DNA from 3 places in the Micromonospora schwarzwaldensis genome. Region 1 is predicted to be linked to each of the others. Evidence: riboswitches for the same ligand, from Rfam matches in the RefSeq annotation. Region 1 holds a riboswitch; each other region holds the start of a gene.
What was found. Region 1 has a riboswitch for cyclic di-AMP ahead of VKK44_RS18625 (C39 family peptidase). Riboswitches for the same ligand answer to the same signal wherever they lie in the genome.

Region 1 (10,068 bases):
ATGGGCATGCACCCGGACGAGGTCAAGCGCATCGCCCCGGAGATCATCGAGTTCTCCGGGATCAACGAGCGCGGCGACTTCGCCTCGCTGCCGATGCGCACCTACTCCTCCGGCATGGGCGCCCGGCTGCGCTTCGCCATCTCGTCGGCGAAGAAGCACGACGTGCTGCTCATCGACGAGGCGCTGGCCACCGGCGACCGCAAGTTCCGGGTCCGCAGCGAACAGCGGGTCCGCGAGCTGCGCGACAGCGCCGGCACCGTGTTCCTGGTCAGCCACTCGATCGGCTCGATCCGGGACACCTGCGAGCGGACCATCTGGTTGGAGAGCGGCGTCCTGCGGATGGACGGCCCCACCCAGGAGGTCTGCGACGCCTACGAGAACCAGAAGTAACCCGCCGGAGCGCACCGACCCGGGATCCGTCCGGGCGGTGCGCTCCGCCGTTCGCGTTAAGGTTTCCGGACCCATCCCCTTCACCCAGAGTGAGGTACGGCAATGACGCAGGACCACACCACCGCACCGGACGCCGCGCCGGCGAGCCCGGCACCCTGGCGCCCCACGCGTACGGTGGCCGTGATCCTCGCCGGGGGCACCGGGACCCGCCTCGGTCTGGGCATCCCGAAGCAGTTGCTGAAGATCGCCGGCAAGCCGATCATCGAGCACACGCTTGCCGTCTTCGAGGCCGCGCCGGAGATCGACGAGATCATCGTGCTGATGGCCACCGGCCACGTGCCGGACGCCGAGCGGATCGTCGCCGGCGCCGGCTTCCGCAAGGTCACCAAGGTGATCGAGGGCGGCGAGACGCGCAACGACACCACCCGGATCGCGCTCGACGCGGTCGGCGAGGGCGACGTCAACATCCTCTTCCACGACGCGGTCCGCCCGCTGGTCAGCGCGCGGATCGTGCGCGAGTGCGTGAACGCGCTCTGGAGCTACTCGGCCGTCGACGTGGCCATCCCGTCCGCCGACACGATCGTCCAGGTCGACGCGGACGACTGCATCACCGACATCCCGGTCCGGTCCCGGCTGCGCCGCGGCCAGACCCCGCAGGCGTTCCGCTCCGGCACCATCCGGGAGGCGTACCGCCGGGCCGAGGGTGACCCCGACTTCGCCGCCACCGACGACTGCGGCGTGGTGCTGCGCTACCTGCCCGGCACGCCGATCAAGGTGATCGACGGCTCGGACGAGAACATCAAGGTCACCCACCCGGTCGACGTGCACCTGGCCGACAAGCTGTTTCAGCTCGCCGCCGCCCAGGCGCCCCGGCTCACCCACCGCGGCTACGCCGAGGAGCTGACCGGCCGGACCATCGTGGTCTTCGGCGGCAGCTACGGCATCGGGCACGACCTCACCGAGCTGGCCCGCCGCTACGGCGCCCAGGTCTTCCCGTTCAGCCGGTCCAGCACCGGCACCCACGTGGAACGCGCCGAGGACGTGGCCGCCGCGCTGAAGACCGCGTTCGAGGCGACCGGCCGGATCGACCACGTGGTGGTCACCGCCGGCATCCTGGAGAAGGGCGCGCTCGCCGAGATGGACGACGAGACGATGGACCGTCTCCTGCACGTCAACTTCGTCGGCCCGGTCACCATCGCCCGCCAGTCGCTGCCGTACCTCCAGCAGACCAAGGGGCAGTTGCTGCTCTACACGTCCAGCTCCTACACCCGGGGCCGGGCCCGGTACGCGCTCTACTCGGCCACCAAGGCCGCGCTGGTCAACCTCACCCAGGCGCTCGCCGACGAGTGGGCGGAATTCGGCGTACGGGTCAACTGCGTCAACCCGGAACGCACCGCCACCCCGATGCGGACCAAGGCGTTCGGCGAGGAGCCGGAGCACACGCTGCTCGCCTCCGAGGCGGTCGCGCAGGCGTCCCTGGACGTGCTGATCTCCGAACTGACCGGTCAGGTGGTCGACGTCCGCCGGGCACCCGGCGAGCCGGTGGCCGACGTGCCGGCGCAGCCCGGCGCGCACCGGTCCGAACTGTCCACCCGCGCCTGACCCGAGGGACGTGCAGATGCGTGGTGACCTGGTCCGGAAGCTGCTCGCCCGGGTGCTGACCAGCGGGCTGGCGGTGCTGGCGTTCCTCGTCGTGGCACTCACCGGCGCCACCGGCGCCGGCCTGGCCGTGGCGGTGGCCGCGCTGGCCGCCACCGCCTGGGAACGCCGGGTCCGGCCCAGCGCCGACGGGCTCGTCGAGACGGTGCTGGTGGCCGCCGGGATCCTGGTCGGCTACGCCCGCCGGGCCGACGACGGGTTCGATCCGGCGCTGGCCGCCACCGCGCTGGTCCTGCTCGGGCTGGTGCTGCTGGTCGGCCCGCTGCGGCAGGCCGGCGCGCTGGAGATCCGAGCCGCCAACCTGCCGGTCCGCTCCTGGACGCCGCTGGTCGCCGCCCGGCTCGGCGACGCCCTGCTGGCGCTGCTCGCCCTGGTGGCGCTCGCCGCCGCGCTGACGCTGCCGGCCTGGCTGCCGCTGGCCGCCACGCTGCTGGTCGGCGCCGGCTGCGCCGCGATCGCGTCCGACCTCGCCCGGCGACGGTTCCGGCCGCCGGCCGGGGGCGGTCCGGTCGGCCGGGCGCTGCGTCGCCAGCAACCGGAGTTCGTGCTGCACTTCTCCGCCCCGCCCGGTTCGGAGTACCAGGTCACCATGTGGCTGCCCTACCTGGAGCGGATCGGCCGGCCGTTCCTGGTGGTGGTCCGCGAGCCCGAGTTCCTGTCCACCGTGGCCGCCGCCACCCGCGCGCCGGTGGTCCTCTGCCCCACGCTGAAGGCGCTCGACGAGGCGCTGGTGCCCAGCCTGCGGGCGGCGTTCTACGTCAACCACGGCGCGAAGAACGCCCACGTGATCCGGTTCCACCAGCTCACCCACGTGCAGTTGCACCACGGCGACAGCGACAAGGCGCCCAGCGCCAACCCGGTCTCGGCCATCTTCGACAAGATCTTCGTGGCCGGGCAGGCCGCGATCGACAGGTACGCCCGCGCCGGCGTGGAGATCCCCGCCGAGAAGTTCGTCGTGGTCGGCCGCCCCCAGGTCGAGGCCATCGAGGTACGCCAGGAGCCGACGTCGTCGTCGGCGCACCCGACCGTCCTCTACACCCCGACCTGGACCGGGCACCACGCCGACGCGAACTACTGCTCCCTGCCGGTGGCCGAGACGCTGGTCCGCCGGCTGATCGACCGCGGCGCGGCGGTGATCCTGCGCGCCCACCCGTACACCGACCGGAACCCGGCCTCGGCGCGGCAGCTCGCCCGGCTCACCGAGCTGCTCGCCGCCGACAAGGCGAAGACGGGCCGACCCCACCTGTGGGGCGCGGCTGCGGCCCGGGACCTGACGCTCACCGACTGCGTCAACCGCGCCGACGCGCTGGTCTCCGACGTCTCCGGGGTCATCTCCGACTGGCTCTACTCCGGCAAGCCGTACGCGGTCACCGACACCGGCGCCGACGGCGCGCACTTCGTCGAGCGGTTCCCGCTCGCGGCCTCCGGCTACGTGCTGCGCCGCGACATGTCCAACGTGGACGACGTGCTCACCGCGCTGCTCGACACCGACCCGAAGGCCGCGGAGCGCTGGACGGCCCGGACCCGCTACCTGGGCGACTTCCCCACCGACGGCTACGCCGAGGCGTTCCTCGCCGCCGCCCGCCGCGAGCTGGAACCGGACTGGGCCGTCCCGGCGCCGCGTCCGGCCTAGAGATAGGGGTCGAGCAGGGCGAGCACCGCAGCCGGGTCCTCGACGTGGGCGTGGTGGCCCAACCCGGGCAGGGTGGCCACCGGCACGCCGAACGCCTTGAGCTGCGCGTCCGTCACCATCGGATCCGTCTCGCCGCGCGCCAGCAGCACTTGCGCGTCGGCGGCGGCGGCCAGCAGGGCGGGCATGTCGGGCTCACCCACCGCGAACGCGGCCGGATCCATGGCCAGCCGCCACCGTCCACCGCCCCGCTCGTCGCCGCCGGGGTGGCTCCGGTGCCCGCGGCCGTCCTCCCGCCGCAGCCCCGCGTCGACCACCGGGTGGTCGGGGGCGAACAGGCCGGCGAGCCCGGAGACCCGCAGGTAGCGGCGGGCCGCCTCGTCACGGGTGGCGAACCAGGTCACCGGCCGGGCCGCCAACTCGTCCGCCTTGGCCAGCTCGGCCGGTGACCAGACCACCTTGATGCCCAGCCCGACCACCGCGTCGACCGGCAGGCCCCGCTGCCGGGCGGCGAGCGACAGCGCCACCACCCCGCCGAGCGAGTGCCCGAGCAGCACCAGCCGGTCGTGCGGGCCGAGCCGGAGCGCGTCGAGCCCGTCCGCCACCCGCCGCGCCAGGGCCGCGAACGAGTACCCGGCCTCCGACAACGGCGGTGACCAGCCGTGGCCGGCCAGGTCGGGGGCGAGCCAACGCCCCTGCCAGCGACGCTCCAGCAGCGGCGCCCAGGGCAACCACACCTCGCCGGTGGCACCCATGCCGTGCAGGAGCACCAGGTGGCGGGTCCCCGTCACATCGCCCATACGCCGCAGTCTGCCACCGCACGGACACCCCGCGCGAGACCACGCACGCCGGCACCGCCCCGGGCGAATGGAACGCGGTGATTGCCCTCGGACACCGGAGACACCACCGCGTCGTTCCACAACCTGGGCGCGGAGCGGTGTCGACGCGTCGGGCATGCCGGACGTTGCTTGCGCTCGCAGCGCTACGAACTTGATGGCGTGGACGGGTCACCCGTCCTGACCCGTCCACACCATCAGGTTTGCAGGCGCTGGACGTGACACTGGTGGGACGGCGAGTGGAACGCGGTGGATGTGTGGGCGCGCGTGAGACATCCCTGGCGTGCCAGTGCCTCACGGGGTGGGTTGTCCGGTTCGGCGGTGGTGGGCGGCACGCTGGCGGCGGAATCGTCGACGGGGTGGCGGCGTTGTATCCCGGTGCACGGCCGAGGAAGGCAAGCGCCCCCGCGCCGCCCCCCGCCCGGGAATGACGGTGGACCCCCGGTCGTTACACACAGTTCCGGCGCCGCGACGAGGCCCCCGCCCCGCGAGCAGCCGGATCCCCCGAGCTTCTTCTTGTGCGCCTGACGGTGCCCGCACCCCCCGGTGCGTTGACCCCCGAATGGAGCCCTCCCCATGAACACGATGCTGCGTAAGAGTGTGCTGGGTATTGCTGGTCTGGCTTTCACCGGTGGTGTGTTCGCCGGTCCGATCGCCGGTCACGTCGAGTCCGCGCACGCCGCCACCGCCAGCAAGCCGATCGCGGTCGCGAGTGTGCAGGGTGAGCAGTCCACGATCACCCTCAACGACGAGCAGACCGCCAACGTCAAGGCGATCATCGCCGCGACGAAGAAGGCCGGCCTGCCGGAGCGGGCGGCGGTGGTCTCGATCGCGACGGCGTTGCAGGAGTCGAAGCTGGAGAACCTGGGCCACCTCGGCGACCGCAACGACCACGACTCGCTGGGTCTGTTCCAGCAGCGCCCCTCCTCGGGTTGGGGCACGCCGGAGCAGATCACCGACCCGGAGTACTCGACCCTCGCGTTCCTGAAGGGGTTGAAGCAGGTCGACGGCTGGCAGGACATGCCGGTGACCAAGGCCGCCCAGACGGTGCAGGTGTCGGCCTACCCGGACGCGTACGCCCAGTGGGAGAAGCAGGCCACCGACCTGGTCGCCAAGCACTGGAACAGCTAAGACGGCATGAAGGCCGGCACCCCCAGCGGGTGCCGGCCTTCAGCGCGTACCGGAAACGGGTCAGGCGGAGTAGCCGCGCGTGGCCATCCAGTTCGCCAGGTCGATGGTGCTGATCCAGTACGCCGGCAGCGACGGGTCGGCCGAGTCGGCGATCCGTACGGTCCGGCCGTCGTTCTTGTAGCCGACCACGGCGATGTAGTGGCCGCCCGGGAACGAGTGCCAGCCGCCGTCGGTGTCGGTGGCGTCCCCGACGACGTTCGAGACCACGGCCCGGCCGTTGCTGACCGCGTTGACCACGTCGGCCTGGAGCCGGTCGATCTGGGCCCCGGTGGCCGTGCCCGGGATCATGCGGGTCCGGTACGGGTCGCCCTTGACCTGCTGGTTGAGCACCCGGGTGGTGTCCTCGGCCGAGTTGGTGCCCATCTCGGTGGTGCCGAGCGCGACGGCGAGCGTGTCCTGGCTGCGCTCGATGCCGGTGGCGCTGAGCGCGTTCCGCACCGCGGCCGGGCCGCAGTAGTAGTAGGTGGTCTGCGCCTGGTAGTCGTAGTCGAGCACCCTGCTCGACGGCGGCTTCGGCTTGGCCGTGCGGGTGGTGTCCGGGTCGGCGACCTTCGCCGACGGCGACGCCGTGGGCGACGCGCTGGGCGAGCGGCTGGGCGAGGCGCTGGGTGACGCGCTCGGCGACGGGGCGGCGATCCGTGCCTCACTGCGGCTGGCGGTGTCGCCCAGGCGGGAGCCGAGTTCCGCCACCGTGGCGGTGTTCTCCTGCCGGGTCGGCGCGTCGTCGTTGGCGGTCAGCGCGGCGCCGGTGCCGCCGGCCAGCACGAGGGCCGCGGCCGAACCGGCGATGATCTGGTACGGGCGCTGGGTCGCGAGGCGACGCAGGTGGCGCTTCAGGTGGTGCTTCACGGGTTTCCTCCACGGGGGTGGGCGGCACGCACCGGCCCCGCACATGGAGGAACCCACATGCGCTGGCGGGCGGAACGGCCACGGGACGTCGCCCGGGTTGCCGGGCGGACAGGGGTCGGAAAGCGGCGTCGCGTCAGGCGAGCGCCGGCACCCCGATGCCGTGGAGGCGGGGGGACGTTCGGGGGGTGGTGGGCACGAGGATGGAACTCCTTCCGTGTCCGCCGACCGGGTTAGCTGACGGATTCGGGCGGGAAGTACGCCCTACCGCGGGCCGTGGCTCGCGGATTCACCCCGATGGTGCGATGGGTCCCCGGTTCGTATTGCACGATTAGGCGGGTCGGCGCGGCGTCGCCATCTGCGATCGGGAACCGCACCGGACCGCGCCGACACTACCGGTGGGTACACGCCCTGCCAAGCGCTCTCACCTGCGCAAACGTCGTGGGCGACTACGGATTCGGAACAGTCGGTCACCGACTTCCCCCTATGGGACAAGCGGTCGCGTCGGCGCCCGTCCGGCAGGAAGCGGACATCCGGCGGGTGGAGAAACGGGCAGCGGGCGCAGCAGGGGCCATCGATCCGGACGCTCACCGGTGGGCGGCACCGGTGACCGGCGTCACCGCTTCCGGATAACGATTCGGTCGACGTCCCGTCGTGGGCGCCGGTGCGTGCCGGTCAGCCGACGCGGGCCGGACGCCACCGGGTCCCCGGTACGGCTGCCGGGGCCGGGAGGCGGGTCGCCGGCGAGACGCGGGACGCGGGTGCCGGCCGCAGCGCCGTGGTGGCCGCGTACGCCTCGGCGGCGAGCGTCCGGGCCGCCTCGGCGGCGAGTTCGGCGTCCCGCCAGGCCAGGCGCTCCCGTTCGGCGGCTGCCTCCCAGCCGGCCCGCCGCCCGTCGCGGATGGTCCGGGCCAGCACGATCTCCTGCTCGGCCGGGTGCCGGCGTGGGTCCCACCCGTTGCGGCGGGCCAGCACGTCGGCGAGTTGGCGGGCGGTCAGCTCGCCTCGCCAGTGCGCCGCCATGGCGGTGCGGTGCAGCCAACGCTCGCGCGCCGCGTACTCGGCGGGGGTGCGGGGCGTGTGCGGGGCGGGCAGCGCGCCGGCGGCGGCCAGGCGGCGGGCGGCGGCGTCCGACTCGTCGTAGGCGGTCCAGGCCCGGTCCGCCTCGCTCTGGGCGGCCAGCCACTGCTCGCGGCGACGGCGGGCGGTCTGCGCGGCCCCGGCGGCGGCCACCGCCACCTCGTCGGCGTACCGGGTCAGGTCGGCGCGGTGGAGCGCCTCCACGTCGACCGGTTCGGGTGCCGGGTCCACCGCGCCGTCGCGTTCCGGGCGCGCGACCAGCACGGCGAGCAGGACGAGGGCGAGCACGGTCAGGGCCGACCAGATGGCGGCGGCCTCGGGGACGGCGGTGAGGAAGTGGAGAAGAACGGTCTGCGACATGGTCGGCACCTCACGGGAGACAGTGGCGGGGAACTCCGCACGGCCGGTCGGGGCGGGGCGCGGCCGGAGTCCGGGCGCCGCCGGGCCGCCGAGGGCGGGTGCGGGGTGAGGTTCGGTGGGCGCGGTCACGGGCCGGGGCCCGTGGCGGGTCAGCGCGCGGGCGGGGCCCGCGGACCGGCCGGTGCCGGCGGCTGGCCGGCCGGGAACGGGTGCCGCCCGGTCGGGGGCACGGCCCCGCCCGCCGGCTGCGGCTCGGGAACGTCGACGCGGCTGCCCTGCCGATCGACGGCGGGGACGCCCTGTCGCTCGGTGACGGTGCTGCTGCGCCGCTCGACGACGGCGTCGCCGGGCCGACCGACGATGGAGGCGCCGGCAATCGCGTCGGCCCGCCGGTCGACGACGGTGTGGCCAGCCGGTGGCGGGCCGCACGACGGACCGGCGACCGGGCCGGCCACCGCCGGTGCGATCGGGGACACGCCGGTCGGCAGCGTGGCGGCCCCCAGCGAACAGGCGACGACCACGGCCAGGCTGGCCAGCATCCGTGCGGCCCAGCGCGCCACCCACCACACGGGACAGGTGAGCGCGATCGGAGCCACGGCTACAAATTACCGCCGATCCGGGCACAGCGCATCGTCGCCCGGCGTGTCGCGACGCCGCTGACCAGGGTGGACCGCTCAGTCCGGCCGGCGCCGCCCGGCGTACTCGATCGAACGGTCCGGCTCCCCGGCGGACGCCGCGCCGGTGTCGTCGGCGGCCGAACGCGGTGCGGGCACGCCGGGTGCCGGCGCAGCGGCGGCCGGGCCGCGACGGGCTCGGCGCGACGGGCCGAGGCGGCGCATCATCGGCTCCTCCACCCAGCGGTGCAGCGCCGCCGCGAGCGCCAGGGTGAGCAGCAGGAAGCCGAGCACCGCGAGCGGGCCCCGCCACCCGCGCAGCCCGGTCCCCCAGTGGCCGGTGAGCCGCAGCACGGTCATCATGACCAGCACGTGGACCAGGTAGAACGCGAACGAGACCTCACCGAGCCAGACCATCGGCCGGGACCGCCACGGGGTCCGCCGGCCCCGCACGTCGGCGTCCGCCGCCGCGGCGATGACCACCAGGTACGCGACGGCGAGCAGCGCCGCCCAGAACTCCGCCCGGATCCACAGCGCGGCGACCACCCAGGTGGCGACGAAGATCAGGCTGGCCGAGGTCAGCCCGGGGCCGCGCCAGCGGTCACGGCGCATCAGCTCGGCCGCCGCCGCCCCCATCCAGAACTCGATCGAGCGGGTGACCGGGAAGATCTGGGTGAACCACCAGCGCTGCTCCTCGGGCACCAGGTGCTGGCCGGGCCAGAGCGCCAGGATGAGCAGCGGCGCGGCGACCAGCGCGGCCCGGAGCACGCCGGTACGCGCCCGGCGCAGCCACGGCACCACCAGCGGCAGGCACAGGTAGAAGGCCAGCTCGCAGGAGAGCGACCAGCTCACGTTGTTGATGCTGTAGAAGTAGCCGTTGACCGGGATCCACGCCTGGACCAGGAAGAGGTTGCCGATCGCCGCCCAGGGCAGGACCGGGTCGGCGAACCAGGCCGCCACGGCCAGCGCCGCCAGGAACGTCACCACGTGGTTCGGGTAGATCTTGGCCGCCCGGCGGCGCAGGAACGTCCACCCCGACTCGCCACCCCGGTACGACCAGACCAGCACGAATCCACTCAGGATGAAGAAGAACTCGACGCCGGAGAGCCCCAGGCTGAAGACCTTGCCCATCACCGTCTTCCACTGCGGCTCCGCGATGATCTGCATGGTGCCCGCGTGGAAGCCGAAGACCAACAGGGCCCCGATCCACCGCAGCCCGGTCAGCGACGGCAGACGCGGAGCACGGGTGGTGGTCGGGGCACTGGTCATCCCGGGCACCTTACCGGGTCGCAGGGCGCGGGTTCCGGCACGGCGACGTCCGGGCCGGTGCCCGCGGACGGCGGATAGGATTTCCGTTCCTGCCCGGCGGGGCCCCACCGGGCCCGCCGGACCCGTACGGAAGGTGAGCAACCGGATGCACCAGCGGATCCTCCTCCGCGCCCGCAAGGGCCCGTTCGACGTC
Region 2 (10,068 bases), 1.6 Mb from region 1:
GGTCAGCGCTCGGGGGTGGCGTCGGTGGCCGACTGCTCGGCGGCGAAGAGGTCGAGCAGCGCCCCGACCTGCTGGTCGGCCTCGGCCGGGTGCCGGAAACGGCCGTTCGGGTTGATCGTGTACTCGTTGCGCCGGCCCACCCGGGTGCGGTGGAGGTAACCGCCGGCTTCCAGGTCGGCGACGATCGCCTGGGCCGCCCGCTCGGTGACGCCCACCTCGTCGGCCACGTCCCGCAGCCGCGCGGTGGGGTTGCGCGCGATGGCCAGCAGCACGTGCCCGTGGTTGGTGAGGAAGGTCCAGTGCCGGCGGCTCCCGTCCTCGCCTGGTGTGGTCGCCATGGTGGTCATCGTATGGCGTTCCGGGCAGTCAGCCGGAACCGGAGCGGGTGGCGTCATGATGCCTGAAATGCGTATCACGAAATCTTGACGTGCCTTCGGTCCCGTGTGACGGTGGGTCGCGAGGCCGACACCGCCGCCGGCCGGCCTGGTCGTTCCGCCCGAGGACAAGGTGAGCAGCGATGATCCCGAGCACTCCCGAAGAGGCACTCGCCGAACTGCGGGCCGGTAACCACCGGTTCGTCACCGGCGTGCCGCAGCACCCGAACCAGGACGCCGGGCGTCGGGCCGCGGTCGCGGAGGGCCAGCACCCGTTCGCGGTGATCGTCGGCTGTTCCGACTCCCGGCTCGCCGCCGAGATCATCTTCGACCGGGGTCTCGGCGACCTCTTCGTGGTGCGTACCGCCGGGCACACCGCCGGCCCCGAGGTGCTCGGCAGCGTCGAGTACGCGGTGACCGTGCTCGGCACGCCGCTCGTGGTGGTGCTCGGCCACGACTCGTGCGGCGCGGTCCAGGCGGCCCGCGAGGCGGTCCGCACCGGCTCCGCGCCGGCCGGGCACCTGGGCGCGGTGGTGGACGCCGTCTCGCCCAGCCTGCTCCGGGCCGCCCGGCAGGAGGTCACGGAACTCGACGGCATCATCGACATCCACATCGCGCAGACCGTGGAGACCCTGCTGGCCCGCTCGTCGGTGCTCGCCGAGCGGGTGGCCGGGGGAGCGTGCGCGGTGGTCGGCATGTCGTACCGGCTCAGCGGCGGCGAGGTGCGGACGGTGGCGCAGTCGCCGGGCCCGCTGCCCGCGCCGGCCGCACCGGCGGACCCGGCGCTCGCCGGCTGACCGCTCGCCGGACACCCGGAAGGGCCGCCCGGAGGCGGCCCTTCTCGGGTACGCGTCAGAGCAGTGACATGTGCACGTGGTCGGTGTGGTTCGAGGGCCCGCTGTAGGAACTCCAGCCGGTGGCCGGGAACCAGATCTGCCGGTTCCAGATCACGTAGTAGATGCCCAGCCGGTCGGCGTTGCGGATGAGGAAGGCGGCCACCTCGTTGCCGTACCGGCGGGTGTCGTTGTTGTGCCACGGCGCGAAGCCGCTGTTCTGCAACGACCAGTCGCACGCCTTGCCCTTGGGGTGCTCCCACGGCCCGCCGGGGCGGTAGCAGCCCACGAAGCGGTTGAAGCCGGCGCGCTTGACCTCCTTGTACGCGTGCAGCGTGCGCGGCGTGACGCAGCCGGAGGTGGTCGGGTCGTCCTCGCTGCACGACTCGGACTTCCACCCGCCGTCGGCGGTACGACCGGGGCCGATCTTGGCGACCGGCGAGGTGGCCGAGACCAGGCCACCGGTGAAGCCCAGCCCGCCGACGAGCTTCAGCGCCTTCTGCGCCTCGACCTTCTCGCGGGCCATCGCGTTCGTCTGCTTCTCCTGCTCGCGCACCTCGGCGTCGAGTGCGATCTTGGCCTGCTCGGCGCGCGTCTTCACCTCGTTGATGGCGGCGAGCCGCTGCGCGTTGAACAGGTTCAGCTCGTCCAGGGCGCTGGCCCGGCGGACGAACGAGTCGGGCGAGTCGCTCTCCAGCAGCATCGCCATCGCGCCGACGCGACCGGTCCGGTAGGACTGCGCGGCGATCTCGGTGACCTGCGGGCTGAGCGCGTCGAGCTGGTTCTGCGCCGCCTTCACCTCCAGCGCGAGCTGGAGCTGCCGCTTGCGCGACTTGTCCAACTTGGACTTGGCCTGGAGGTAGGCCCGGTTGGCCGCGGTGACGGCCTCGCTGATCAGCGGTGGGTCGTCGTCCTCCGCGTGCCCCGAGGGATTGGGGGCGGCGGTGTGCGGGGCCGCCGACGCCGGGGTCGGGCCGGCCAGCACGGCGAGCGCGGCGAGCACGGCCACCACGGGTGTCAAGCAGCGGCGCAGGGGTGCCGTCACAGTGTTCCCTTCCGTCGGCCGCCGACCGGGTTAGCTGACGGGTTCGGGACGGAAGTGGCCCCTACCGCTCGCGCGGATTCACCCCATGTACCTGGTTCCCCGGCTCGCCCGGAGGCGATTGGGCGGCGGCACCGCAGGCGCGGGTGCGCGCCTTCGGCGGTGACCGGCAGCGAGGTTACCCGAGATGCCGACCGGGGATCTACGCCCGGAAGCCGACCAATCGCGAGAATTCGACATTGCCCAGCGTGACCAGCATCGCGTTTCAGGCGGGCCGTCACGCTGCGGAGTGTCACCATGCGACATCCGTACTTCCCCGGTGGCCGGACCTCCGTTCGGCCGGCGTCCCGCCGAGCGCCTCCAGCGCCTCGCCGCGGGCCGTCGGTGGCCGGCCCGGGGACGGCGACGACGCGCCGGCCGCCGGTCCGCGCCGCCCGGCGGTGGCCACGACCGCGGCCAGCGCGGTGGTGAGCGGTACGGCGGCGATCAGACCGAGCGTCGCCACCGCGCTGCGGACGATCTCCTGGGCGAGGAACTCGCTGGTCAGGATCTCGCTCACCGGGCGGGAGTCGGCGACCAGCAGGAGCAGCAGCGGCAGCGAGGCGCCCGCGTACGCCAGCACGATGGTGTTGACCGTGGACGCGATGTGCGCCCGGCCCACCCGGGTGGCCGCCCGGTAGAGCTGCCGCCGGGACAGGTCGGGGTTGGCGTGCGCCAGCTCGGTGACGGTGGCCGCCTGGGTGACCGTGACGTCGTCCAGCACGCCGAGCGAGCCGATGATGATGCCGGCCAGCAGCAGCCCGTGCAGGTCCACGTCGCCCCGGAACATGGACAGCGTGGTGGCGTCCTCGCTGCCGAAGCCGGTCAGGTGGGTGGCGGCGGTGGCCAGCGTGCCCAGCACGCCGGTGATCACCAGGCTGCCGAGCGTGCCGAGCACCGCCACCGACGTCTGCGCGGTGATCCCGTGGGTCAGGTAGAGCACCACGAACATGATCAGCGCGGCGCCGACGATCGCCACCGGCAGCGGGGACCGGCCGGCGCCGATCCCGGGCAGCACGAAACCGAGCAGGATGGCGAAGCTCGCCACCAGCCCGCCCAACGCGGCCAGCCCGCGCCAGCGCCCGAACGCCACGATCGCGGCGGCGAAGAGCGCCACCAGCCAGATCAGCGGCGTGCCGCGCTGGTGCTCGGCGATGTTGTAGGCCTTCACCGACGGGTCGGCCGGGTCGGTCAGCTCGACCAGGATCACCTCGTCGCCGACCTCGACCCGGGGCGCACCGGGCCCGTTGGGGATCGGCGTCTCGACCTGCCGGCCGGCGTCCGGGCCCTGCTCCGCGGTGACGGTCACGGTGCCGCACCGGCCGCCGCCGCCCGCGGGGGCCTCCGGCGTGGGCGGGCAGGGCTCGGTCACCACCCGGGTCACCGTGCCGTGGTGGCGCGGCACGTTCTCGGCCCCGGCCGGTTCCGGGCCGCCGCCCCGGGGCCAGAGCACCAGCGCCGCGAGCACGGTGAGCACGAACAGCGGCACCACTGTCGCGAGCAGGAGCCGGCGTACGCCCGGCGGCGCGGCGGGGGCGGGACGGGTGTGGTCGGCGCCCACGGCGTCTCTCCCTACGGTCGCGGCGCGCCGGATCACCGGACCGGTCGGGCACCGGCCGGCCCGGACGCGTCCTGACCACGCCCGGTTCGCCGCCGGGCCATGGTAGCCAGCCCACCTGCGCGATCTTGTAATTGTGGACCCGGCAAACGTCACGAACGGGGCGTGTCGGGGGCCGCAAGTGCAAGATCGGCGGGGTCAGCCGCGCTTCATGAGGCGGCCCACGGCGGCCATCATCTCGGTCGCCATCTCGTCGGCGCGGCCCTCGGCGGCGCCCTCGTGCATGCAGTGCCGGGCGTGGCCGTCGAGCAGGCCCAGCGCGACCTTGTCCAGCGCGGCCTGGATGGCGGAGATCTGGGTCAGCACGTCGATGCAGTAACGGTCGTCCTCGACCATCTTCTCGATGCCCCGGACCTGCCCCTCGACGCGGCGCAGCCGCGCGAGCAGTTGGTCCTTGCTGGCGGTGTAGCCCCGGACCGGGGTGGACGGCGTGGTCATGAGTCGAGGATACCGTACCCCTCGGGGGTATGATAGCGTTCGGCTTGTACCCCCGGGGGGTATGAGATCGGAGGGCGAGATGGAGACCACCTACCAGGTGCGCGGCATGACCTGCGGGCACTGCGTCACCGCGGTCAGCACCGAGCTGAACGCGCTGCCGGGCGTCACCGACGTCCAGGTCGACCTGGCCGGCGGCCGGGTCACCGTCACCAGCGGGCAACCGCTGGACGCGGACGCCGTACGCGCCGCCGTGGACGAGGCCGGCTACGACCTCGCCGGCGCGTGACGGGTCCACCGACCCGCAGAACCGAGGAGGCACCATGAACACGGCGACGAAGCTGAGCGGCTTCGCGCTCGGCCTCGCGGCGGTGTTCGCCGGGGCGTACGGGATCGGTCACGTGGCCGGTCCCGCCGCCCCGGCCGCCGCGACCCGGCACGACACCACCGACACCGACCACGGCGCCGCCGGCCACGGCGACGGGGACACCGACCACGGCGACGAGAGCGCCGGCGGCGCGCACCTGCCCGGCGGCCTGCTGGTTTCCGAGCGGGGCTACACGCTCCAGCCGGTGGCCGCACCGGCCGGCGAGTTCGCGTTCCGGATCACCGGCCCGGACGGCGCGCCGGTCACCCGCTACGACGTGGCGCACGACAAGCGCATGCACCTGATCGTCGCCCGCCGCGACCTGTCCGGCTTCCGGCACGTGCACCCGGAGCTGGCCGACGACGGCACCTGGCGGGTCGCCTCGCCGCTCGCCGGGCCCGGCGTCTGGCGGGCGTTCGCCGACTTCACCCCGACCGGCGGCGAGCCGCTGACGCTCGGTGTCGACGTCACCGTCCCCGGCCCGCTGGCCGACCGGCCGTTGCCCAGGCCGACGACCACCGCCACGGTCGACGGCTACGCGGTCACGCTCACCGGCACACCGGAGCCCGGCCGCACCAGCCGGCTCACGCTCACGGTCAGCCGGGACGGTCGCCCGGTCACCGACCTCCAGCCCTACCTCGGCGCGTACGGGCACCTGGTGGCGCTGCGCCAGGGCGACCTGGCCTACCTGCACGTGCACCCGGAAGGCACGCCCGACGACGGGCGCACGCCCGCCGGGCCGGCGGTCACGTTCGCGGCCGAGGTGCCGTCGACCGGGGCGTACCGTCTCTACCTGGACTTCCGGCACGGCGACGCGGTGCACACCGCCGAGTTCACCGTCCTGGCCGGCGACCAGGCCCCGCCGGCACCCGCCGCGCCGGCACCCACCACCGCACCGACCCCGGACGCCGGAAACGGCACGCCGGGGCACGGGCACAGTTGACCGGGAGGTGTCGCGATGACCACCACGGGAAAGACGCTGCCGACCGCGCCGAACCTGCTCGAACTCGCGATCGGCGGCATGACCTGCGCGTCCTGCGCCGCCCGGATCGAGAAGAAGCTCAACCGGATGGACGGCGTCGAGGCCACGGTGAACTACGCCACCGAGAAGGCCACCGTCCGGTACGCCGACGACGTCGCGCCGGCCGACCTGATCGCCACCGTGGAGCAGACCGGCTACACGGCCGTGGTCCCGCCGCCGCCCGACCGGTCCGAGGCCACGGCCGCGCCGGTCGACGAGTTGCGCGGGGCGCGTACCCGGTTGTGGGTCTCCGCCGTGCTGACGCTGCCGGTGATCGTGCTGGCCATGGTGCCGGCCTGGCAGTTCGACTACTGGCAGTGGGCCTCGCTCACGCTGGCCGCGCCGGTGGTGGTCTGGGGCGGGCTGCCGTTCCACCGGGCCGCGCTGGTCAACCTGCGGCACGGCGCGGCGACCATGGACACGCTTGTCTCGCTCGGCACGCTGGCCGCGTTCGGCTGGTCGCTCTGGGCGCTCTTCCTCGGTGACGCCGGGATGCCCGGGATGACGCACCCGTTCCGGTTCGACATCACCCGCAGCGACGGCGCCGGCAACATCTACCTGGAGGCCGCCGCCGGGGTGACCGTCTTCATCCTGGCCGGGCGCTACTTCGAGGCGCGGGCCAAGCGCACCGCCGGCTCCGCGCTGCGGGCCCTGCTCGAACTGGGCGCGAAGGACGTGGCGGTCCGACGCGGCGGGCAGGAGGTCCGGATCCCGGTCGACCAGCTCGCGGTCGGCGACCGGTTCGTGGTCCGGCCCGGCGAGAAGATCGCCACCGACGGCGTGGTCGAGGAGGGCACCTCGGCGGTCGACGCCAGCATGCTCACCGGCGAGTCGGTGCCGGTCGAGGTCGGGCCGGGGGACGCCGTGGTGGGCGCCACCGTCAACGCCGGTGGCCGGCTGGTGGTCCGGGCCACCCGGATCGGCGGCGACACCCAGCTCGCCCAGATGGCGCGGCTGGTGGAGCAGGCGCAGACCGGCAAGGCGGCGGTGCAGCGCCTCGCCGACCGGATCTCCGGCGTCTTCGTGCCGATCGTGATCGCCCTGGCCGCCGGCACGCTGGGCTGGTGGCTCGGCACCGGCGCCGGGCCGACCGCCGCGTTCACCGCCGCCGTGGCCGTGCTGATCATCGCGTGCCCGTGCGCGCTGGGCCTGGCCACGCCCACCGCGCTGCTGGTCGGCACCGGGCGCGGCGCGCAGCTCGGCGTGCTGATCAAGGGGCCGGAGGTGCTGGAGTCCACCCGCCGGGTGGACACCGTGGTGCTGGACAAGACCGGCACCGTCACCACCGGCCGGATGACGCTGGCCGAGGTGCTGCCGGCGACCGGCGAGGACGCCGGCGAGCTGCTCCGGCTGGCCGGCGCGCTGGAAGCGGCCTCCGAGCACCCGATCGCGCGGGCGGTCGCCGAGGGCGCGGCCGAGGCCGGGCCGCCGGCCGCCGTCAGCGACTTCGCGAACGCCGAAGGGCTCGGCGTGACCGGCACGGTCGACGGCCGGAGCGTGGTGGTCGGGCGGCTCCGGCTGCTGCGGGAGCGCGGTCTCGACGTACCCGAGGAGGTCGCGCGGGCCGCGACCGGCGCGGAGGCCGCCGGCCGCACGGCGGTCCTGGCCGGCTGGGACGGGCGGGCCCGGGGCGTGCTCGCGGTGGCCGACGCCGTGAAGCCGACCAGCCGGGCGGCGGTCGACCGGCTGCGCGGGCTCGGGCTCACCCCGGTGCTGCTCACCGGCGACAACGCCATTGTGGCCGGGGCGGTGGCCGCCGAGGTGGGCATCGACGAGGTGATCGCCGAGGTGCTGCCCGCCGACAAGGTGGCCGAGGTCGAGCGGCTCCAGCGTGAGGGCCGGGTGGTGGCCATGGTCGGCGACGGGGTCAACGACGCCGCCGCGCTGGCCCGGGCCGACCTCGGGCTGGCCATGGGCACCGGCACCGACGTGGCCATCGAGGCCGCCGACCTGACCCTGGTCCGGGGCGACCTGCTGGCCGCCGCGGACGCCATCCGGCTCTCCCGCCGCACGCTGGCGATCATCAAGGGCAACCTGTTCTGGGCGTTCGCCTACAACGTGGCCGCGCTGCCGCTGGCCGCCGCCGGGCTGCTCAACCCGATGCTCGCCGGCGCGGCGATGGCCTTCTCGTCGGTCTTCGTGGTGGCGAACAGCCTGCGGCTGCGGCGCTTTCGCCCGATCGGGTGACGACGGGCACCCGCATGGTTGGGCGGGTGACCGGGTGGGTAACTCGTTGTCGTCAAGCAACCGCTGAGCTGGAGGTTCCGATGGGTCTCGACGACAAGATCGACAACGCTTCCCAGGACACCGCGGGCAAGGTCAAGGAGGGCGTCGGCCGGGCCACGGACAACGAGCGCCTCGAGGCCGAGGGCCGCAACGACCAGGCCGGCGCCAAGCTCAAGCAGGCCGGCGAGAAGATCAAGGACGCCTTCAAGAGCTGACGTACGCTCGCACACCCCACCGGGTCGGCCTTCGGGCCGGCCCGGCGTGCTGCGTGGGGAGTGGACACCCGACCGTCCACAGTCGCTCACCCGGGGTCACCGGCACCGGGGCGGTTGTTCTGAGCCGACGCCGGGTCAGCGCGGCACCCGGTAGCGGATGTGGGTGACGGTGGGGCCGGCGACCACCTTCTCCGGCGTCAAGGTGACGTCCAGCGGCCCGTCGAAGAGCGGCGTGCCGCCGCCCAGCACGATCGGCACCATGTGCAGCCAGAGCGAGTCGAGCAGGCCCGCCGCCAGGTAGCGGCGTACCGTGCCGCCGCCACCGGCCACGCAGACGTCGCGGTCGCCGGCCGCCGCCCGGGCCCGCTCCAGCGCCGCCTCGGCGCCGTCGGTGACGAAGTGGAACTCCGTGCCGCCGGCCATCAGCAGCGGCGCCCGGGTGTGGTGGGTCAGCACGAACACCGGGGTCCGGAACGGCGGGTCCGCACCCCACCACCCGGTCCAGGCCCGATCCCACGGCCCCTCGCCGCCGCCGAACATGCGCCGGCCCATCACGTACGCCCCGATGCCGGCGGTCATCTCCTCGACCACGTCGGCGTCGACGGTGCGTTCCCCGCCGGTCAGGGCGTGCTGCGCGCGCCAACTCTCGGTGGCGAACGCCCACTCGTGCAGCCGCAGGCCGCCCTGCCCGAGCGGATCCTGCACGCTCTGGTCCGGCGCGGCCACGTACCCGTCCAGCGACACCGACAGTTGACTGGTGACCTCTCCCATGAGGGGTGGACCTGCCGGGTCGGCGGAACTCATCGCCCGGTGGTCAGCCGCGCGGCGCGTACCTCCAGGTAACGCCGCTCGGGCAGGCTGGTGGTGGCCCGGGCGGCGGCCAGGTAGGCGGCCCGGGCGTCGGCCCGGTCGCCGGCCAATTCGAGCAGGTGGGCGCGGACGGCGGCGAGGCGGTGGTGGCCGGCGGTCCGGTCGTCGGCGTGCAGCGGCGCGAGCAGCGCCAGGCCGGCCCGGGGCCCGTCCACCATGGCCACCGCGACCGCCTGGTTGAGCGTGACCATCGGGTTGGGCGCGATCCGGGCCAGCACCCGGTAGAGCGCCACGATCTGCGGCCAGTCCGTGGTCGCGGCCGTGGGCGCCTCCGCGTGCACCGCGGCGATGGCCGCCTGCACCTGGTAAGGGCCGGGCGCGGACCAGGTCAACGCGTCGGTCACCAGCGCGATCCCCTCCGCCACGGCGGCGGTGTCCCAGCGGGTGCGGTCCTGCTCGGCCAGCGGCACCAACTCCCCGTCCGGTCCCACCCGGGCGGCCCGGTGCGCGTCGGTGAGCAGCATCAGCGCCAGCAGCCCGGCCACCTCGCCCTGGTCCGGCAGCAGCCGGTGCAGCTCCCGGGCCAGCCGGATCGCCTCCCCGGTCAGCTCGGCCCGGTGCAGCGTGTCGCCGCTGGACGCGGTGTAGCCCTCGTTGAAGACCAGGTAGAGCACGCGCAGCACCGCGCCCAGCCGCTCGTCCCGGTCGGCTCCCGACGGGAGCGTGAAACGTGCCCCGGCCGCCTCGATCCGCTGCTTGGCGCGGCGGATCCGCTGGCTCATGGTGGCCTCCGGCACCAGGTACGCCCGTGCGATCTCGGCGGTGCTCAACCCGCCCACCGCCCGCAGCGTGAGCGCCACCTGGGCGCTGACCGGCAGCGCCGGATGGCAGCAGAGGAACAGCAGCCGCAGCGTGTCGTCCCGGCTCGGCGGCTCCTCGTCGGCGGGCGGGGCGACCGCCGCGTACGCCGGCTGCCGGACCGCCACCGCGACCTCGCGGGCCCGGCGGGCGTGCTCGCTGCGCCACTCGTCGGTGAGCCGGCGGGTGGCCACGGTGACCAGCCAGGCGCGGGGGTGCTCCGGCACGCC
Region 3 (10,068 bases), 2.1 Mb from region 1:
TGTGGGGCGCGACCGGCCCGAACTCGTTCGACTGCTCCGGCCTCACGCAGTACGCGTACAAGGCGGCGGGCATCTCGCTGACCCACTTCACCGGCGCGCAGTGGAACGAGGGCCGGAAGATCTCGGCGAGCGAGGCCCGCCCCGGTGACCTGGTCTTCTTCTTCAGCGACCTGCACCATGTCGGGCTCTACCTGGGCAACGGTCTGATGGTGCACGCGCCGCGGACCGGTAAACCGGTCCAGGTGGCGAAGGTGGAGTACATGCCGGTCGCGGGCTACCGCCGGCCGTACTGATCGAGTCGTGACGAAGGCCCCCGGTCCGAAGCGGACCGGGGGCCTTCCCTGTCGGACCGTCAGCGCGGCGCGCCGAGCGGCGACGGCAGGATCAGCACGTCGTCGAGATTCACGAACATGATCCGGTGGCCGAACTGGACCTGCACGTAGCGGTTCGTGCCGCGGACCACGGTGCGGTCACCGGGGACGGAGCCGTCGAAGGAGACCGCCCGGTAGTACTCGCCCGGCAGCACGCCGCCCACCGCGTACCGCTGGCCGGCCGCGAACGTGTACTGGAGCGGGGAGATGGCCTGGTACGGGATGGTCTCCGGGTAGGCGGCCTGCTCGGGGTAGGCGCGACCGTACACCGGAACGGTGGCCCTGCCGGGGCGCGGCGTCACCACGAAGCCGGTGGCCCACTTCGCGGTGGGCGCGTCGGCCGGGTTGTGGAACCACGCCTTCTGGCCGAGGTACCAGATCGCGGTCCAGTCGCCCTGCCGGCCGGCCACCGCGTACGTCTGTCCGGCGGAGGCGCGGGCACCGTGGTCGGAGACGTACATCGTGTCCGGCGTGCCGTCCGGGCGCAGCCCGAGGTCGTTGACCAGCGGGGCGTCCGCGCTCGGCGCGGTCCGCAGCACGACCGCCGAGGAGCCGCGCGACGGGCAGGGCGCGGCCGGCGGGGTGGGCGTCGGGACGCCCGGCGGCTGCTGGTTGCAGCCGACGAACGCCGGCCGGTTGGTGGCGAAGTCCGGGTCGATGGTGACCAGCCCGGTACGCGACGTGCCGGTGGCCCGGAACGGCGCCTTCATCAGGTCGAAGTAGTGCGACCAGTCCCAGTAGGGGCCCGGGTCCCAGTGCATGCCCTTCACGGTCGGGGCGGTGGTGCCGGGCACGTTGTCGTGGCCGATGATGTGCTGCCGGTCCATCGGGATGCCGAACTTCTGCGCCAGGTACCGGACCAGCTTGGCCGAGCTGCGGTACATCGCCTCGGTGTACCAGGTGCCCTGCCCGGCGAAGCCCTCGTGTTCCAGGCCGATGGACTTGGCGTTGACGTACCAGTTGCCGGCGTGCCAGCCGACGTCCTTGGCCTTGATGTGCTGGGCGACGTAGCCGTCCACCGACCGCAGCGTGTAGTGCCAGCCCAGGTAGTCGGCGCGCTTCACCAGGTCGACGCTGGGGTTGAAGTAGCCCTCGGTGTCGTGGATGACGATGTATTCGATCTTCTGCTGCTTCGGCCGGTCGCCCAGGTCGTGGTTGCCGTAGTCGCCCGGGTCCGCGCTGAGCTGCTCGTAGGGGGCGGGGATCCACTCGCAGGCCAGCCGCACCGGGCACTCCAGCCCGTCCGGCCGCGCGGCCTGGCGCAGCCCGAGGCGGGCCAGCCCGGCACGGTCCGGCTCGGCGGCGGTGGCGGCCAGCGTGACCCGCTGCCCGTCGTCGGTGGTCCGGGCCGCGCCCTGGCCGAGCTGGTCGTAGACCTCGTCGGCGAAGGCCGCCGCCGCGTCGGACGTGTCCGCGCCGGAGTAGCGGGCCACCGCGCCGTACCAGGCCGCGGCGTCGCTGCCGGCGCCGACCGGCCCGCCCAGTGCCTTCTGGTGCGACGCCAGCAGCGCCGCGCCACCGCGGATGTTCGCGGCCGGGTCGGTGCGCAGCGTCTGCGCGTCCAGTCCGGTGAGAGTGGCGGCGGCGTCGAGCGTCTGGAGCGAGGCGGCCGGCAGCGGCGTCTCCCGTGTCGGCGCGGCGGCGGTGGCCGGGTCGAGCGTGAGCGGACGGGCGTCGTCGCCGCGCGGGTCCTCGTCCTCGTCGACGTGCGCGCTGCCCGGCGTGGCCAGGATGTGCGCGGCGTCGGTCAGGTGCATCGGGCCGTAGCCGCCGCTGGTGCTGGGCTGGCCCGGGTGGGTGTCCCACCTCGACTCCAGGTAGGAGACGCCGAGCAGCACGTTCTGCGGTACGCCGTACTCGGCCGCCGCGGCGGCGTACTGCTGCTGGCGGTCGCCGGTGGGCCGGTCCGCCTGTGGCGCGGCGCTCACCGGGCCGGTGGTGGCCAGCGCGGTGGCCGTCGCCACGGCGGCGGCGAGCAGTATCCGTCTGCTGGACGGCGGGGCTGAGAGGTGCATCGAACCTCCTGGACAGGGATGGGGGTCACTGCGTTTCCCACCCTCACGCCCGCCACCCGTGGGGGTCAATAGCTTTCTGGGCAGTAATCCGACATGAAAGAAATCTTCATTCGCGTTCGGGTGGCACATCCGATACGGAGTGTCACGGCCGTTCGGGTTGCGGATTGATAACGGGAATCCTTACTCTGGTCAATCGTCGGCCGCACGTTTCACCGTCCAACCCGGTCGGTGACGGCCCGACACCGCCGAGTCGCCCACGGGCGAGCCGGGGACCCAGGTACCTGGGGTGAATCCGCAGCCACTGCGGTAGGGCGTCTCCCTTCCCGCCCGAACCCGTCAGCTAACCCGGTAGGCGGCCAGGCAGAAGGAGTACGGACGCCCGGTGGCACACCATGCCCCGCGGCCGACGTCGAGCCGGTCGGTCGACCGGTCCGCTGTCGTGCCGCGTTCCCGCTGGTCCCGCTTCACCACCACACTCGCCGCCCTGGTCGGCGCCGCGGTCGTCCTGACCGGCGGCGCGACGGCGGCGCACGCGGAACCCTCGGTCGCCGAGATCGAGGCCCAGATCGACCGCGACTGGAACAAGCTCGAACCCGTCATCGAACAGGTCAACGCCGTGCGCGGGCAGCTCGCCGTGCGCCGCAAGCAGGCCGACGCGCTCGGCCGGCAGATCGCCCCGCTCCAGGCCCGGGTGGACGCCGCGCTCGGCCAGGTCGGCGGGCTCGCCGCCGACGCGTACAAGGGCGACAACCTCTCCACCGTCAACGCGCTGCTGGGCAGCCGTTCGCCGAGCGAGCTGGTCACCGGCCTGGAAATGCTCGACCGCTTCGCGCACCACCAGCAGGAGCAGGTCCGCGACATCGCCGCGCTGCGCGACGAGCTGGCGGCGAAGAAGAAGCCGCTGGACGCGATGGTCGCCGACCTGAGCCGCACCGAGGCCCAGCTCGCGGCGAAGAAGAAGCAGATCGACGCCGAGATCGCCAAGCTCCAGAAGCTGCGGCTCAAGGTGTACGGCAACGGTGGCGGCGGCCCGCTGCGCCCGGCCCCCTGTCCCGCCGGCTATCCCGGCGGCCCGGCCGGGGTGGCGGTCAAGTTCGCCTGCGCCCAGATCGGCAAGATCTACGTGTGGGGCGCGGCCGGCCCGGACCACTTCGACTGCTCGGGCCTCACCATGGCCGCCTGGGCGAAGGCCGGGGTCTCGCTGCCGCACAACGCCCGCCAGCAGCACGACGTGACGAAGCGGGTCAGCCGCGCCGAGCTGCGCGCCGGTGACCTGGTCTTCTACTACGGCGACCTGCACCACGTGGGGATGTACGTCGGCGACGGCTGGGTGGTGCACGCCTCCCAGTCCGGCAAGCCCATCACCATGAAGCGCGTCGACGACGGCGACATCAACAGCTACGGCCGCCCCGGCTGAGGTGCAAGGAGGGGCCCCCTGTTAACGCATTCCGCATAACAGGGAGCCCCTCCTGACAGCCACGGGTCGGCGTCAGCGGGTCGGCCAGGTGCGCCAGCTCTGCCAGGACCGGCTCGGCGTCGGGCCGCGCTGACCCTGGTAGCGCGAACCGTAGACGGCCGAGCCGTACGGGTGCTCGGCCGGCGACGAGAGCCGGAAGATGCAGAGCTGGCCGATCTTCATGCCCGGCCAGAGCGTGATCGGCAGATTCGCCACGTTGGACAGCTCCAGCGTGACGTGACCGGAGAAGCCCGGGTCGATGAAGCCGGCGGTGGAGTGGGTGAGCAGACCGAGCCGGCCCAGCGACGACTTGCCCTCCAGCCGGCCGGCCAGCTCCTCACCCAGCGAGATCACCTCCAGCGTGGAGGCGAGCACGAACTCGCCCGGGTGCAGCACGAACGGCTGCCCCTCGGGGACCTCCACCATCGACGTCAGGTCGTCCTGCTGCACCGACGGGTCGATGTGGGTGTAGAGGTGGTTGTTGAAGACCCGGAACAGCCGGTCCAGGCGTACGTCGATGCTGGACGGCTGCACCAGCGTGGGCTCGAAGGGCTCCAGCGCGAGCGTGCCCGCCTTGATCTCGGAGACCAGGTCGCGGTCGGAGAGCAGCATCGGAACACTCTAGCGACAGGCGCGTGTGAGCAGCGTGTCGGACTACTTCTTCGTACACGTGTTCGATAGAATGTCGGCATGGCTTCCTGGTCCGAATTCGCCGCCGACGAACCCCGACTCGCCGCCGAGATCCGCCTCCTGATGCAGCAGTACGGGCCGGGCTTCGGCTACCTCGCCACGGTCCGCGCCGACGGGGGCCCGCGGGTCCACCCCGTCTCGCCGCTGATCACCGACGACGGTCTCTGGTGCTTCGTCATCGACTCGCCGAAGCGCCACGACCTCGAACGCGACGGCCGCTACGCGCTGCACTCCTTCCCGCCGGAGGAGAGCGACGACGAGGCTTACGTGGCCGGTCGGGCCCTTCCGGTGACCGACCCGGCGACGGTGTCGCGGCTGTCCCGGCTCGGCCGGGCGACGCCGCAGGGTGACTGGCGGCTGTTCGAGTTCACCGTCGACGTGGCGATGCTGACCCGCCGCGACCCGGTCACCCTGATCGGTGCCGGCCGACCGGAGGTGCGGCTCTGGCTCGACCCGGGGGAGGGCGCACCCGCCGCCACGGCGACGACGCCACCCCCGGTCGCGGCCCGGTGTGACGTGCTCGCCCCGGAGGCCCCGCGTGGCCGGCACGGCTTCGACACCCGCCGGTCGGCCGCCTGACCGGCCCCGGAAACGACGGTGCCGGCCCTGTCCGTGGACAGGGCCGGCACCGGTACGTGGTGCGGTGGTGATCAGGCCGCGCGGTAGGCGTTCCACGCGGTCAGCATCCGGCTCGCCTGGCCGGCGGTGAACTGGTACATGCAGGAGTCGTACGTGTAGTCCATGAAGTTGGTGATCGGGTCCTTGCCGGTCGTGGAGCAGGTGTCCCGACCGGTCGGGCACTCGTACGCCGGGGAGGCCTCGGCCGGGGTGTCGGAGACGCTGTCACCCGAGCCCGAGCAGCCGCCCTGGAAGGTGTGGTAGAGGTTCAGCCAGTGGCCGATCTCGTGGGTGCCGGTGTCGCCCTGGTTGTAGTTGGTCGCCGAGCCACCGGGCAGCGACTCGTTGAGCACCACCACGCCGTCCATCTTGTCCAGCGTCTGCTTCGGGAAGGTCGCCCAGCCCAGCAGGCCGTTGCTGAGCTCACCGAGGTACATGTTCAGCGTGTTCTTGCCGCCCGTGCGCAGCGAGGTCTTCATCGACCGCTCCGCGGAGGAGCCCTGCACGATCGGGTACCACGACGCGTTGGTGACCCGGTTGATCTTCGAGAGCTGGAAGCTGAACGCGGTGGCCGCGCCGCCGGTCGAGCCCGCGTACGCCTGGTTGAGCACGCTGATCTGCTGGGTGATCAGCGAGTCCGGGATGTTGCCGCCGGCGCGGGTGCTGTTCTCCTGGATGACGTGCACGACGACCGGGATGGTCACGGTCGCCAGCGGGGCGACGGGACCGGTCCGGAAGTTTGCCCGCGCGCGCTGGGCGGCGGCGAGGTCGGCCTCACGGTCGCGAACCTGCTTGGCGGTCAGGTGGTTCGGGTCGAGATTGGCGTGGCCGCCCTTGGCGACGCGGGCGTCGGCGTGGGCGTCGGCCGGCTCGGCGCAGACGCCGGCCGGGGCGGCCGAGAAGGCCGAAGCAGCGGGGACGACACCGACGGCCGCGGTGCTGAGCAGCAGCGCGAGGGTCGACGTCGCGACACCGGCGGTACGCCGGGTCAGCAGGTTGGGACGAAGTCCCATGAGCCCACCTCTTTCTGACGGCGTGCCAGGGGGTGTGTCACGCCGGGTCGGAAACGTGTGGCAGACGTTACATCCCATCGAGGGATTTGAGAACGGCCATATGTTGCCGGCGCGCAACATCCCTTGATCAACTCGGCCGGGCCGCGTGGGCGGGGGTACCTGGGTGCACGGGGGTGGTGACCTCAGGTACAGTGGTGCCGCCCGCGGGTGTAGTTCAATGGCAGAACATCAGCTTCCCAAGCTGACAGTGCGGGTTCGATTCCCGTCACCCGCTCCACGATCGAGGCCCTGGTGAGGACGACAGTCCCGCCGGGGCCTTCGACGTCGCGGGAGTTGGCGGGCATCGAATTCGCCGTCAGAGGGCTACCCTTCCGGGACTGACGAAGATCCATCGGGGGATGATCTTGAAGCTGCTTCTCACGTCCGCGGGCATCACGAACGCGAGCATCCGGGACGAACTCGTCGGCCTTCTGGGCAAACCGATTGCCGACTCCACAGCCCTCTGCATTCCCACCGCCGGATATGCGATGGGTGGTCCCGCCGGGGCGTGGCGTTTCATCACCGGCCAATCCTCCACGCCGATGTGCGAGTTGGGGTGGAAGTCGTTGGGGGTGCTGGAACTCACCGCGTTGCCCAGCGTCGGTGAAGATCGCTGGGTGCCGTGGGTCAGGGAAGCGGATGTCCTGCTGGTGGGCGGCGGGGACGCCTTGTATCTGGGCCACTGGATGCGACAGTCCGGGTTGGCGGATCTGCTGCCGTCGCTGGACACGGTCTGGGTGGGGCTGAGCGCCGGGAGCATGGTGATGGCCCCCCGCGTCGGGGCCGAATTCGTCGCCTGGACACCACCCGGCGGGACCGACGAAACGTTGGGCGTGGTCGACTTCGCGATCTTCCCGCACCTGGATCACCCGGACCTGCCGGAGAACACCATGGCCGAGGCCGAGAAATGGGCCGCCGGGATGTCGATACCGGCATACGGGATCGACGATCAGACCGCCATCAAAGTGATCGACGGCAGCGTCGAGGTCGTCACCGAGGGGCATTGGAAGCTGTTCCCGGCACAGGGGTGACGACAGGCGATCGGCATGCCGCCGCGGGCCCGGACCGCGTTTCAGGACGGGTTCCAGCGCGTTAGCCCCGCCGGGCCTCGACAACCGCGTCCGGCCCCACCCGACGGCACCACGCCGCGACGAGGGCGGGATCGGCGGAGAGGGCGTCGATCCCGCAGCACGGACGGACGCTCTCGACCTCACAACGGGCGAGGCAACCGCTCAGGGGCGACGGAATGTCGATCGACGTCGCTCATCGCTGATCCCCCGGGTGCAGGTCGAGGACGTGCCGCTGGCCGGGCTCCCCACCCAGGTCCACCTTTCCGGCCGGCACGAACCCGGTCCGCCGGAGCACCGCCAGGGACGCCGGGTTCGCCAGCGCCGCGTCGGCGACCAGCCGGTGCAGCCCGTACCCGTCGCGGGCCAGTTCGCAGACCCGCCGTACGCCGTACTGCGCGAGGCCGCGGCCGGCGGCGCGTTCGGCCACCCGGTAGCCCAGCCCGGCGCTGCCGTCGGCGACGTCGACCAGGTTGAACCGCCCGAGCACGAAGCCGTCGTCGTCGACCAGCACGTGGAAGTGGCAGATGCCGCGGTCCTGCTCGTCCAGCAGGTCGGCGAGCCGGTCGGCGAACAGGTCGAAGTAGTCGTCGCCGCGGTCGGGCACGTAGCGGGCGAAGTAGGCCCGGTTCTCCCGCTCGAACCGGTACAGCACGTAGGCGTGGTGAGCGGCGAGTCGTTCGAGTTCCGGCACCGGGCCAGGCTAGTCGCCGACGTCCGTCGTACCCGGATGGCAGCATCGCGGGATGCGCGACGAGATCCGGGCCCTGGTCGAGGCGTTGACGCCGGGCGACGGGCAGGAGGCGCGGCACCGGGCGGCGGCGTTGGCCTGGCTGGCCGGCACGGAGGACATCTTCCGCCGGGTCAAACCGCGCACCCCGTCGCCGCACCTGGTCGCCTACTTCCTGCTCCGCGACCCGTCCGACGGCGCGGTGCTGCTGGTCGACCACCGCAACGCCGGCATGTGGCTGCCCAGCGGCGGCCATGTCGAGCCGGGCGAGCACCCCGTGCACACCGTGCGCCGCGAGCTGCGGGAGGAGCTTGGCGTGCCGGCGGTCTTCGCGCCGCCGTTCGGCGAACGGCCAGCGTTCCTCACCGTCACCGAGACGGTCGGCCCGCCCGCCCAGCGGCACACCGACGTCAGCCTCTGGTACGTGCTGGCCGCCCACCGTGAGCAGCGGTTCACCCCGGACCCGGTCGAGTTCCGGGGTGTCCGCTGGTGGACACCGGCCGAGGTGGGCGACGCGCCGGCCGGCACGGTCGAGCCGCACCTGGGCCGGATGCTGGCCAAGTTGGCGGCCGGCACGCCTTGACCCGACCCCTGCGGCAAGCCGCAGCGTGGTCCCTGCCGGCCACCGGGCCGGCACGAGGAGGAGGGTGACGTGCGGCTGCTGACCATCGGGGCGTTCGCCCGCGCGGCCCGCCTGACCGCCAAGGCGCTGCGGGTCTACGACGACTGCGGGCTGCTGCCGCCGGCCGCCGTGGACCCGCACTCCGGCTACCGCTACTACGCGCCGGAGCAGCTCGACCGCGCGCGGCTGATCGCCGCGTTGCGCCGGGCCGGCATGCCGCTGGCTGAGATCCGGACGGTCTGCGCGCTGCCGCCGTCGGCCGCCGCCGAGGCGCTCGACGCCTGGTGGCGGCGGGTCAGCGCGGACACCGACGCCCGCGGCCGGGCCGTCGCGCTCCTCGTCGGCCAGCTCAGCGAGAGGGGCACCACCATGTCCGAGCACACCTTCCGGTACGCGGCGCGCTGCGAGACCGGCACGGTCCGGGACTCCAACGAGGACGTCGCGTACGCCAGCGGCACGCTGCTCGCGGTCGCCGACGGCGTACGCGGTCCGGGTGGGTCCGCCGCCAGCGCGGCGGCGGTGGACGCGCTGCGGCCGTTGGCGACGGCCGACGCGCCGGTGGGCGACCTGCTCGCCGCGCTGGGTGACGCGGTCGGCCGGGCCGACCGGGCGGTACGCGCGCAGGCCACCGACGCCGACCGGCCGGCCAGCACGCTCACCGCGATCGTCCGGCGGGGCACCCGGCTCGCCCTGGTGCACGTCGGGGACACCCGTGCCTACCTGCTGCGCGGCGGCGAGCTGTCCCGGCTCACCCAGGACCACACGTACGTGCAGACGCTCGTCGACCAGGGGCGGCTCACGCCGGCCGAGGCCGGGGCGCACCCGCAGCGGGCGCTGCTGGCCCGGGCGCTGGGTGCCGGCGTCGAGGTGGAGGCGGATCTGGCGCTGCGGACCGCGCTGCCCGGTGACCGCTACCTGCTCTGCTCGGACGGCCTCGCCGCGGTGGTCGACCCCGGGGCGCTGCACGCCGCGCTGGCCGGGGCGGACGACCCGGAAACCGCCGTCGGGCGCCTGGTCGGCCTGGCGTACGCGGCGGGCGCGCCGGACAACATCGCCTGCGTGGTGGCCGATCTGGCGACGACGTGACGGGACGGTCGGGGCCGTACCCTGGCGATCATGCGGATTGGCATCGTGATCCTGCCGGACCAGCGCTGGTCGGAAGCGCGCCGACGGTGGGCGCAGGCGGACGAGTGGGGCTTCGACCATGCCTGGACCTACGACCACCTGGGCTGGCGTGACCTGGTCGACGGGCCGTGGTTCGACTCCTGGACGACACTGACCGCGGCGGCCTCGGTGACCTCCCGGGTCCGGCTCGGCACGCTCGTGGCCTCGCCGAACTTCCGCCACCCGGCGGCGTTCGCCCGGCAGGTGACCGCGCTGGACGACGTCTCCGGCGGTCGGGTGCTGCTCGGGCTGGGCGCGGGCGGCATCGGCTTCGACTCGGCCG

Region 2: it holds a riboswitch for cyclic di-AMP, as region 1 does, so the genes downstream of both, VKK44_RS26070 (coiled-coil domain-containing protein) here and VKK44_RS18625 (C39 family peptidase) in region 1, are expected to answer to the same signal.
Region 3: it holds a riboswitch for cyclic di-AMP, as region 1 does, so the genes downstream of both, VKK44_RS28355 (C40 family peptidase) here and VKK44_RS18625 (C39 family peptidase) in region 1, are expected to answer to the same signal.

Annotation. Positions count from the first base shown of each region.
Region 1 covers NZ_CP154796.1:4,387,484-4,397,551, forward strand. Annotated here, with positions in the region: gene VKK44_RS18600 (ABC transporter ATP-binding protein) at 1-390, shown strand, start outside; gene VKK44_RS18605 (bifunctional cytidylyltransferase/SDR family oxidoreductase) at 493-1,992, shown strand; gene VKK44_RS18610 (CDP-glycerol glycerophosphotransferase family protein) at 2,009-3,682, shown strand; gene VKK44_RS18615 (alpha/beta fold hydrolase) at 3,679-4,479, opposite strand; gene VKK44_RS18620 (hypothetical protein) at 5,092-5,646, shown strand; gene VKK44_RS18625 (C39 family peptidase) at 5,707-6,600, opposite strand; cyclic di-AMP (ydaO/yuaA leader) riboswitch at 6,760-6,900, opposite strand; gene VKK44_RS18630 (hypothetical protein) at 7,228-7,992, opposite strand; gene VKK44_RS18635 (hypothetical protein) at 8,142-8,588, opposite strand; gene VKK44_RS18640 (acyltransferase family protein) at 8,667-9,875, opposite strand; gene VKK44_RS18645 (polysaccharide pyruvyl transferase family protein) at 10,021-10,068, shown strand, end outside.
Region 2 covers NZ_CP154796.1:6,001,020-6,011,087, reverse strand. Annotated here, with positions in the region: gene VKK44_RS26080 (helix-turn-helix transcriptional regulator) at 3-347, opposite strand; gene VKK44_RS26075 (carbonic anhydrase) at 518-1,171, shown strand; gene VKK44_RS26070 (coiled-coil domain-containing protein) at 1,227-2,252, opposite strand; cyclic di-AMP (ydaO/yuaA leader) riboswitch at 2,257-2,387, opposite strand; gene VKK44_RS26065 (YibE/F family protein) at 2,542-3,849, opposite strand; gene VKK44_RS26060 (metal-sensitive transcriptional regulator) at 4,045-4,344, opposite strand; gene VKK44_RS26055 (heavy-metal-associated domain-containing protein) at 4,424-4,630, shown strand; gene VKK44_RS26050 (hypothetical protein) at 4,665-5,651, shown strand; gene VKK44_RS26045 (heavy metal translocating P-type ATPase) at 5,667-7,916, shown strand; gene VKK44_RS26040 (CsbD family protein) at 7,997-8,170, shown strand; gene VKK44_RS26035 (dihydrofolate reductase family protein) at 8,306-8,941, opposite strand; gene VKK44_RS26030 (RNA polymerase sigma factor) at 8,971-10,068, opposite strand, start outside.
Region 3 covers NZ_CP154796.1:6,472,861-6,482,928, reverse strand. Annotated here, with positions in the region: gene VKK44_RS28365 (C40 family peptidase) at 1-293, shown strand, start outside; gene VKK44_RS28360 (N-acetylmuramoyl-L-alanine amidase) at 353-2,386, opposite strand; cyclic di-AMP (ydaO/yuaA leader) riboswitch at 2,620-2,757, shown strand; gene VKK44_RS28355 (C40 family peptidase) at 2,826-3,803, shown strand; gene dcd (dCTP deaminase) at 3,876-4,454, opposite strand; gene VKK44_RS28345 (pyridoxamine 5'-phosphate oxidase family protein) at 4,533-5,111, shown strand; gene VKK44_RS28340 (zinc metalloprotease) at 5,183-6,163, opposite strand; tRNA gene VKK44_RS28335 (tRNA-Gly) at 6,367-6,440, shown strand; gene VKK44_RS28330 (Type 1 glutamine amidotransferase-like domain-containing protein) at 6,568-7,233, shown strand; gene VKK44_RS28325 (DUF6331 family protein) at 7,295-7,438, opposite strand; gene VKK44_RS28320 (GNAT family N-acetyltransferase) at 7,466-7,963, opposite strand; gene VKK44_RS28315 (NUDIX hydrolase) at 8,016-8,582, shown strand; gene VKK44_RS28310 (MerR family transcriptional regulator) at 8,652-9,707, shown strand; gene VKK44_RS28305 (LLM class flavin-dependent oxidoreductase) at 9,738-10,068, shown strand, end outside.